Regions from separate parts of the Dyella sp. GSA-30 genome, predicted to be linked through region 2. Evidence: riboswitches for the same ligand, from Rfam matches in the RefSeq annotation. Region 2 holds a riboswitch; each other region holds the start of a gene.
The links. Region 2 has a riboswitch for cobalamin ahead of QMG46_RS05550 (ribonucleoside-diphosphate reductase subunit alpha). Riboswitches for the same ligand answer to the same signal wherever they lie in the genome.
Positions count from the first base shown of each region.

Region 1 (3,206 bases), 1.8 Mb from region 2:
GACGCAACGTGAGCCGTAGCTCTGCACCCAGCCCAACTTGGTGAAGGCGAAGCCATCCAGTTGCTCGCCAAAGTACTCCACCATGTCGTTGCGTTCGAACTCGCCATGCACGAGTACGTCGATGCCGATCTCTTCCTGGAAACGCACGCATTTTTCGGTTTCAGCGGCAATGAACGCATCGTAGTCGGCATCCGAAAACTTGCCCGACCTGTTTCGAGCACGCGCGTCGCGCACCTCATGGGTTTGTGGGAACGAACCGATGGTGGTCGTGGGATACAGCGGCAATCCCAGCTTCGCTTGCTGCAGCCGGCGTCGCTCGTCATGGGAAGACGAGCGGCGGGAGGCGCCAGCATCGAGTGACGCGATACGTGCCGCCACCTCAGGCCGATGCACCTTGTCCGATCGACGGCGGTTGGCAAGGCTTTCGCGCGCCTGTTTTAGCGCGGTGTGCGCGGATGGCTGATCGGCAAGAGCATCAGCCAAGGTCCGCAATTCGCCGATCTTTTCCCGGGCAAATGCCAACCATCCGTGCAGATCGCCGGGCAACGCCGTCTCCACCGACGCATCGAGCGGCACATGCAGCAGCGAACAAGACGGCGCGATATGCAGACGCGCATCGCCAGTACGCTCTTTCGCACGGCGCGCCAATGCCAGCGCGTGATCGAGATCCGCGCGCCACACATTGCGTCCATCCACCAGGCCGAGCGAAAGCACACGCGAAACAGGCAGCGAATCGAGCACCGCATCGAGCTGCCCCGGTGCGCGCACCAGATCGACATGCACACCGGCGACCGGCAGTTTGTTCACCAGAGCAAGATTGGCGCCCAGCTCGCCGAAATACGTGGTCAACATCAGCTTGGGACCATCGACGTCAGCCAAGGCCGTATAGGCCTTCAAATAGGCCGCATGGTCGTCCGCACCCTGATCGAGCACCAGGCAAGGCTCGTCGATCTGCACCCATTCGGCACCCGCGGCGTCCAGTTGTCGTAACAGGCGGATGTAGGCCGGCAACAACTGCCCGAGCAAGGCGAGACGATCGCTACTGTCGACCGTTTTCGACAGCAATAGAAAACTGACCGGCCCCAACAGCACCGGCCGCGCATTGAAACCCAATGCCTTGGCTTCGAGGAATTCGGCGACGGGCTTGTCGCCGCGCAAGCGAAAGGTCTGGCCCTTTTTCAGTTCGGGCACCAGGTAGTGGTAGTTGGTATCGAACCACTTGGTCATTTCCAGCGCATGCAGATCGTGGCCGCCGCCTTGGGTACCGCGCGCGAGAGCGAAGTAACCGGCCAGCGGATCGGTATCGGCCAGCGCGCGATAGCGCTCGGGAATGGCATCGAACAAAAACGCGGTATCGAGCACCTGGTCGTACAGCGAAAAATCATTGCACGGCACGACGTCGGCACCAGCGTCACGCTGCAGTTGCCAATGCCTGCGACGGAGTTGGGCCGACGAATCCAGCAGTTGCCGTGATGTCGAGTCGCCCCGCCAGAATGCTTCCAGCGCGTGCTTGAGCTCGCGCTTTGCGCCGATGCGGGGAAAACCCAGGTTGGAAAGAGTAGCCATAAGCGATGTGTCCTCGATTCGTGATGAATGAGGAACGAAGGAATCGCGCAACGACACCGCAGCCTTGAGGCCACGATGCAGGCACACGAGCGACCTTCGCCCCCTCGGGCGAACCGAAACCCACGCGAGGACGTACGGGAGCCGAGCGTCGCGACGACCAGGCTCCGGCCAACCTCCCCGCGGAGGTTCCAGGTCAGGCAGGGGATGGATTCCCTGGCCGAGGCAGGTCTTCGGGCTCGTGGACATGAGGCACGGGGATGCCTCGCCTAGTGTTCGCCGCTTCCCGGCCCCCGAAGGGCCAGTGCTCATGACGAAGGTCGTTTCCACACACCGCTGCGGGGCAGCGCCGGAATTGGCCTGGGAAGAAAACCTTCCAAGGCCGTACCGGCTTCCCTTTTAAATCCATCTCTTTATCTTAATAGAGAGATGAATACCGTCGGCGAGTGGAAATTACGCCTGCGGCGATGCGCCGTCAAGCAAGGGCACGACGATGTTCCTGATACGGCCGGCCAGGCGCTCGACGTCCTCGGTCACCACCTGGGCAATCCCGAACAACAAGCCGGGCTTGGCTCGCCCGAGATAAAACGACGACATCGGCCGCATCGCGAAGCCTTGCGCGTTGAGCGCTAGTGCGATGGCACGATCATCGACGCGCTCATCGCGAAACCAGGTCGCCAGTTGCAAGCCGCCGGCACCGACACCGATCCGCAATGCTTCCCCCAGATGACGCTGCAACGCGTCCACCGTCGCCGCCATGCGCGACGCGTAAAGGGCATTCATCTGCCGCAGGTGCGCACGGAAACGCCCTTCGCCGATGAAGTCCGCCAACGCCGCCTGCACATGGATGGGAACGACCGCGCTGCGCAGAAGCTGAAGCTCCGCGGCCGCCGACAGCAACGATGGCGGCACGACGGCATACGCCACACGCAAACCCGGCGCGAGTGTCTTGGAGAACGTGCCCAGATAGGCGACAACCCCATGGCGATCGATGCCCTGCAGCGAGGCGATGGGGCGCGAACGGTACTGAAATTCGCTGTCGTAGTCGTCCTCTACCACCACCGCGCCATGCGTTTTCGCCGTTGCCAGAAGCGCCATGCGCCGTGAAAGGCTCATGGTCACGCCCGTGGGGTATTGGTGCGATGGCGTGACATAGATGAGGCGCGGCGGCGGCCCTTCGATCCCATCCAGATCGATGCCTTCGCTATCGCACGGTGCAGGCACCAACGTTGCGCCAGCCGCACTCAACAACGCTTTGGCGGTGGGGTAACCAGGGTCTTCCACCCAGGCAACCTTGCTGGCTGCGTCGCCCTTGCGCAACACGAGCGAGCTCAATAGATCAATCGCCGCGCGTGTCGACGGCACGATCAGCAACTGTTCCGGCCGGGCCACGACGCCACGTGTCGCGCCGATGTGATCGAGAATCGAGGTACGCAACGCACCCAGACCGGAGGCTTCACCGTAGCCGAGGTCGTGAATGCGCAGCGACCGCGCTCTTGCGCCAAGGCAGCGAGCCCAGGCGGCATGCGGAAAACGAGAGAGATCGGGAATGGCCGGTGCAAACCATTTGCCTGCGACCGCCGGCTCCGCCGCCAGCGGCAATTCCACGACACGCTTCTGGCCTCGCTCTTGAAAAGGCGCCT
Region 1 covers NZ_AP027042.1:4,922,835-4,926,040, forward strand. The annotation lists gene metE (5-methyltetrahydropteroyltriglutamate--homocysteine S-methyltransferase) at 1-1,566, opposite strand, end outside; cobalamin riboswitch at 1,770-2,019, opposite strand; gene QMG46_RS21185 (MocR-like pyridoxine biosynthesis transcription factor PdxR) at 2,017-3,206, opposite strand, start outside.
Region 1: it holds a riboswitch for cobalamin, as region 2 does, so the genes downstream of both, metE (5-methyltetrahydropteroyltriglutamate--homocysteine S-methyltransferase) here and QMG46_RS05550 (ribonucleoside-diphosphate reductase subunit alpha) in region 2, are expected to answer to the same signal.

Region 2 (3,206 bases):
CTCGAAGGTTTCGCCCCAGCTATCGACGAAATGCGGCACCACTTTCGGATCGAACAGCGACCAGTCGCTGTCGGTCTCTACGCGGCGCATGAATTCGTCGGGAATCCAGTTGGCCAGATTGAGGTTGTGCGTCCGGCGCGCATCGTCGCCGGTGTTATCGCGCAGTTCGAGGAACTCCTCGATGTCCGCATGCCACGGCTCCAGGTACACGCAGGCCGCGCCCTTGCGCTTGCCGCCCTGGTTCACTGCGGCGACCGAGGCGTCCAGCGTCTTCAGCCACGGCACCAGGCCGTTGGAATGACCGTTGGTGCCCTTGATCAGCGAACCGCGCGAACGCACGCGCGAGTAGGCCAGGCCAATGCCACCGGCAAACTTGGACAGCTTGGCGACGTCGCCGTACTTCTCGTAGATCGATTCGAGCGAATCGGTCGGCGAATCGAGCAGGAAGCACGAAGACAACTGCTCGTGCGAGGTGCCGGCATTGAACAGCGTCGGCGAGCTTGCAATGTATTCGAGCGACGAGAGCAGGCGATACAGCTCCAGCGTCTCGCCCATGTCGTTGCCGCCCAGTGCGCAGGCGATACGCATGAAGAAGTGCTGCGGCGTCTCGATCACCTTGCGCTGTTGCGGATGACGCAGCAGGTAGCGGTCGTACACGGTGCGCAGGCCGAAGTATTCGAAGCGGCGCGTGGCCAGCGGATCGATCGCATCGTTGAGCTTGCGCGCATTGGCGACGACAAAGTCACGCAGGCGCGCATTGAGGATGCCCAGCTCGGCACCGCGCGCGATCGACTGCGAGAAGCTCTGGATTTCCTGGCCGCTGACTTCCTTTTCGATAAAGGCGCCGAGCAGGCGCGCGGCGAGCTGGCCATATTCCGGCTCTTCGGCGGTAAGCGCCGCGGCCGTACGGATGGACAGTTCGTCCAGCTCCTGGGTGGTAGCGCCATCGTAAAGGCCGCCGATGGTCTTCAGGGCGACGCGCAGCGGGTCGACCCCGTGCAGGCCCTCGCCGCTGCGGGTGACCGCGCGCACGATCTTGTTGACGTCGACGATCTCCTGGCCACCGTTGCGCTTGGTCACGCGCATCTGGCCCGGGTTGTGCGGTGGCGTCAGCGCAAACGGAGTTTCCGTTGCGGCAGGGGAGGTCGAGCCGGTGCTGGCAGCATCGGCGGAGAAAGGAGAAGCGTCCACGCGACCGACGAGGCGTTCGCGCGTGGAAGTATCGAGAGGTTGCATGGCGGCAGCGCTCCAGCAAAAAAGTTCGTTTCGCCTGCTCCCGCGCGCAGGGCTGAAAGGTGTGATGTAAGGGTTCCGCGAACGGTCGTATGGCGAGGCTAGGTGCCCCGCGTCCACGACGCGCTTCCCCGCGGAAGCCGCCATCACTCATCGCGGCGGCAGGCCGCGATGTGTCGGCAGGTCTTCGGACTCGTGGACGAGGATCATTCCGGGCGATCCACCTACTTGCCCCCGCTTCCCAGCCTTACCGGCCAGTGCGATGGGGGTGTTCGTTTCCACTTACCGCTGCGGGGCAGTTCCGGATTCTCACCGGGATTCCCTATTAAGCCGATCCGACCGTGGGTCTGAGAAAGGCACCGACGAGGCACAACATATCGGGGTCCAGGGGTCTGGTCAACCCAATAATTTGTGGATAAGCCGGTGGATAAATACAAACGAAGCAGCCTGTTCAGGCGCTTGCAGGAATTTGCAGCTTTGTACGAATCGCCTGTCAGTGGCCCGGTCCGGGCCTAGCCCCGATGCATGCCCCGGCTACGCGGGTCCCGGAATACCAGCCAGGTCGCCAGCAGACCGCATAGCGCGGCGAAGGACAGCCACAGGCCGGGCGCCGCCTTGTCGCCGGTGGTATGGATCAGCCATTGCGATATGGCCAGGCTGGAGCCGCCCAGGGTGGTGGCCAGGCTATAGGCCAGCGAAAAGCCGGTGGTGCGGACCTGGGCGGGCATGATCTCGGTCAGGGTCACCACCAGGGCGCCGTTGTAGCTGGCATAGATAAAGGACAGCCACAGCTCGACCGCGAGCAACCGGCCGAAGCCGGGCTCCGCGACCAGCCAGCTCAGTACCGGGTAGGCGGTCAGCAGCGCTAGCACGGTGCAGGCCAGCAGCAGCGGGCGGCGACCGATGCGGTCGGAGAGCGCGCCCATGATCGGCAGCCAGATGAAATTGGAGACGCCCACGCACAGCGTCACCAGGAACACGTCGAAGGTGGACAGCTTCAACACTTCGCTGCCGAAGGTCGGCGTATACGCAGTGATCAGATAAAAGGACACCGTCGTCATCATGACCAGGGCGACGCCGATCAGCACGATGCGCCCATGCGCGAGCATCGAGCGGTAGATCTCGCCGAAGCTCGGCCGCCGACGCGAAAGAAACTCCTCGGTCTCTTCCAGCGAGCGGCGGATGACGAACAGGAACGGCACGATCAGGCAACCGACCAGGAAGGGAATGCGCCAGCCCCAGCGGTCGATGGTCGCCGGAGGCATCCAGTACTGCAGCAGCAGGCCGATCGACGCGGCAAACACCACCGCGACCTGCTGGCTGGCCGATTGCCACGAACAGTAGAAGCCGCGCTGGCCGGGCCGCGCGATTTCGCTGAGGTAAACCGAGACGCCGCCCAGCTCCACGCCGGCGGAAAACCCCTGCAGCAGACGACCAGCCAGCACCAGCAGCGGCGCCAGCACGCCGATCGTCGCGTAATCGGGCACGGCGGCGACCAGCAGTGTGCCGACAGCCATCAACAACAGGGTAAGGATCAAACCCTTGCGGCGGCCGTGATGGTCGATATAAGCGCCCAGCACGATCGCGCCCACCGGTCGCATCACAAAACCGGCGGCAAAGGCGAGCAGGGTCAAAAGCAGCGAGGCATACGCGCTATGGCTCGGAAAGTACGCACGTGCAATGGCCGGGGCGTAATAGCCGTAGACCATGAAGTCGTACATCTCGAGAAAATTGCCGCTGACCACCCGCACGATGGCCTTGAAGCTTTCCTTGCGCGAGCGCGGCGTACCGGCAGACGTCATGGGCCGGGCTCAGGGCACGACGCTGACGTCGATCTCGATCGGGTAATCCGTCTGACCGGTTTGCACCGGCGGCTTGGGGAATGTCCAGGCCGAGAACTGCCCGGCGACGCATTTGGCCACGGGTGTGGGCACGCGCACGTCCACCCGTAGCGGGTGGCCATCCGGCGAGAT
Region 2 covers NZ_AP027042.1:1,253,350-1,256,555, forward strand. The annotation lists gene QMG46_RS05550 (ribonucleoside-diphosphate reductase subunit alpha) at 1-1,236, opposite strand, end outside; cobalamin riboswitch at 1,394-1,612, opposite strand; gene QMG46_RS05555 (MFS transporter) at 1,746-3,035, opposite strand; gene QMG46_RS05560 (peptidase C13) at 3,045-3,206, opposite strand, start outside.

Region 3 (3,206 bases), 1.4 Mb from region 2:
AGGCCGATCGGCTTGCCGGCCGTGATTTCTCCGGTGGTACTGACGGTGGATAGCCCATTTGCCGACGAGGCTGGTGGCGTAGGCGGCGGTACGTGATCGAAGAAGCCGCCGTTCTCGTCGTAGTTGAGGATGAATACGGTCTTGGCATACACCGCCGGGTTGGCGACCAGCGCGGCCAGCAACTGCGCCGAGAGGTTCTCGCCATAGGCCGGTTTGTAGTTGGCGTGCTCGGAAAGATAGTCCGGCGCCACGATCCACGACACCTGCGGCAGGGTGTTGTTGGCGACGTCGTTGGCGAATGCAGTCACCAGGTCCGGCACTGTCGCCATGCCGCGGTCGTACAGCGGTTGGCCGGCTTTGGCTTTTTTGAAGGGCGCAAACCAGGCCAAGGCGTTGTCGTCGAAATTGTTGCTTTGCTGATAGACCTTCCAGCTAATGCCGGCGTTCTGCAGGCGCTCGGCGTACGTGGTCCAGCTGAACCCGGCGCTTGGCTCGGTGTTGTCCAGCGTGGCTGCCTGGCCGACTGACAGTCCGTTGCTGCCGGTAAAGAAATGCAGCCGGTTCGGATTGGTCTGGGTGAGCGTCGAGCAGAAATACTGGTCGCAGATGGTGAAACTGTCGGCCAGTGCGTAGTAGAACGGCAAGTCGGCGCGCTGGAAGTAACCCATGCCCAGACCGGCAGCGCGTGCGGTATTCCAGGCATCGAACTTGCCGCTGTTCCAGATCGCGGTGTCGACCGGATAGCTCATTGCCGGGGCGCTGATGCAGATACCGCTGGTGGTGCTGGTGTCCATGTGGAAGGGCAGCATGTAGCCGGTGCTGCTACTGTCGGGCTGATGCCAGACATTCTGCTGGCCACCCGGCAACGGCGCCGGCACGCGGTCGGCAAAGCCACGGACTCCAGCCAGGCTGCCGAAGTAATGGTCGAACGCACGGTTCTCCTGCATGAAGATCACCACGTGCTGCACGTCGGTGATATCGCCATTGACCGTGGCGGCAGGGGTGGCCAGGGCCTGGCGGATGACCGGGGGCAGGGCGGACATGGCGGCCAAGCCACCGGCCGAGGCCGCGGTCATCTTCAGGAAGCGGCGTCGCCCGGTGTTGTCGGGCTTGATATCGTCGATCTGGCTCATGGGGGGCTCCGTGAGTGGCGTCGGCTGTGTCGTTGTCGCTAGGACAACTCACGGACGTTGCAGCCCGATGCCACTCCCGGGTCAGTTTTTAGATAGTCGCCGGCCATGTGACCCGAGTTGTCCAGTCCCCTGCCGTTACACATTGCACTCACGGACCCATCGCGCTGCTGCTAAGATCGCCGCGCCTCAAGGTGACTGTCGGCAATGGAGCCGGCGGTTGAAACGGGAATTCGGTACGCCCTCGATGGGTCAAGCCGAAGCTGCCCCCGCAACGGTAGGCGAGCAAACGAACCGCAAACAGCCACTGTGCTCGATAGCATGGGAAGGCGCGATTCGGGAGGGTAGATGCCCTCGCTCGCAAGCCCGGAGACCGGCCTTGGAGGTATCACCGGACAGGCGGCGGGCCTAGTCGGGGCCGCTGCGACTTGCCGGTACCTGCTCTCACGCTCCTGTCCCCATGCCATTGACGCCGCGCGGGTAGGCGCGGTCCAGGGAGCTAACGCTGTGCCAATCCGTTCTTCGACTTTCCGCCGCTCCGTGCTGGCGGTTGCCTTGCTTTCCGTGTTTTCTCCAGCCTTCGCGGACGACGCCGGCACCACCGATCTCAACCAGGTCGTGGTCACCGCGTCGCGCACCGCGCAGACGCAGGACCAGACCCTGGCGCCGGTCACGGTGATCGATCGCGCCGATATCGAGCGCCTGCAGCCGGTGTCGATCGTTGCCTTGCTGCAGGGCGCGCCAGGTATCCAGCTATCGAACACCGGTGGCCAGGGCAAGCAGACCTCGGTGTATATGCGCGGCACCAATGCCGATCAAGTGCTGGTGCTGGTCGACGGCGTGAAGATCGGTTCGGCCTCGGCCGGCGTGGCAGCGCTGCAGGATATTCCGCTGGAGCAGATCGAGCGCATTGAAATCGTGCGTGGCCCGTTTTCCAGCCTGTACGGCTCCGAGGCGGTCGGTGGCGTCATCCAGATTTTCACGCGCCGCCCCGATGGCGCGTTTGTGCCGCATGCCAGCTTCGGCGTTGGTACCTATGACACGCTGAAGGGCTCGCTGGGTGCGGCCGGCAAGCAGGGCGCCGGCTGGTACTCGATGGAGGTTTCGCACGACCAGACGCATGGCTTCAACGCCTGTCGCGGTCCCGGCGGCTGCTTCACGATCGAGCCGGATAACGACGGCTACAAGAACGACGCACTCACCTTGCAGGGTGGCTACAAGTTCAACGAGCAATGGGATGCCGACGCGCGCTTCTTCGACGCCCGCGGTCGCAACGAATACGACGGCACCTTCAGCAACAGCGCCAAGACCGAGTCGCAAGTGGCGGGCGGTCGGGTGCACTACAAACCGTTCGACCGGCTGACGCTGACCCTGGCCCTGGGACAGAGCAAGGATTTCAGCAGCGATTACCTGGATAACGCTTATGTCGACACGTTCAATACGCGTCGTAAGGTCGGCTCGCTGCAGGCAGATATCAGTGCTGGCGGCGGTCTCTACAGCGTCGGCTTCGACGTGCAGCACGACAACATCCAGGGCAGCACCGAGTATGTCGTCGACCGGCGCACCGATCGCGGCGTCTTCGGCCAGTGGCAGCAGACTTTCGGCAGCCAGCAGTTGCAGGCCAGCGTGCGGCGCGACGATGACACGCAGTTCGGCGGCCGCAATACCGGCTCGCTGCTGTGGGGCTGGGACTTCACCCAGTCGCTGCGCCTGACGGCAAGCTACGGCACGGCGTTCCATGCGCCGACCTTCAACGAGTTGTACTACCCCGACTTCGGCAATGCGGACCTGAAGCCGGAGCGCTCGCGCAGCGGTGAGCTGGGCCTGCGCGGCACGCATGGCTGGGGCGGTTGGTCGCTGAATGCCTACGAGACCAAGATCAGCGACCTTATCGCGTTCACCGGCCCCAATTTCCTGCCGATCAACGTGGACCGCGCACGCATCCGCGGCGTCGAAGCTACGGCTCATACCGAACTGGTCGGCTGGACCGTGCAGGGCACGTTGAACTGGCTCGATCCGCGCGATGAGAGCAACGATTTCGATCACGGCAACCTGCTGCCACGCCGCGCCAAGCAG
Region 3 covers NZ_AP027042.1:5,319,158-5,322,363, reverse strand. The annotation lists gene QMG46_RS22955 (phosphocholine-specific phospholipase C) at 1-1,133, opposite strand, end outside; cobalamin riboswitch at 1,306-1,527, shown strand; gene btuB (TonB-dependent vitamin B12 receptor) at 1,638-3,206, shown strand, end outside.
Region 3: it holds a riboswitch for cobalamin, as region 2 does, so the genes downstream of both, btuB (TonB-dependent vitamin B12 receptor) here and QMG46_RS05550 (ribonucleoside-diphosphate reductase subunit alpha) in region 2, are expected to answer to the same signal.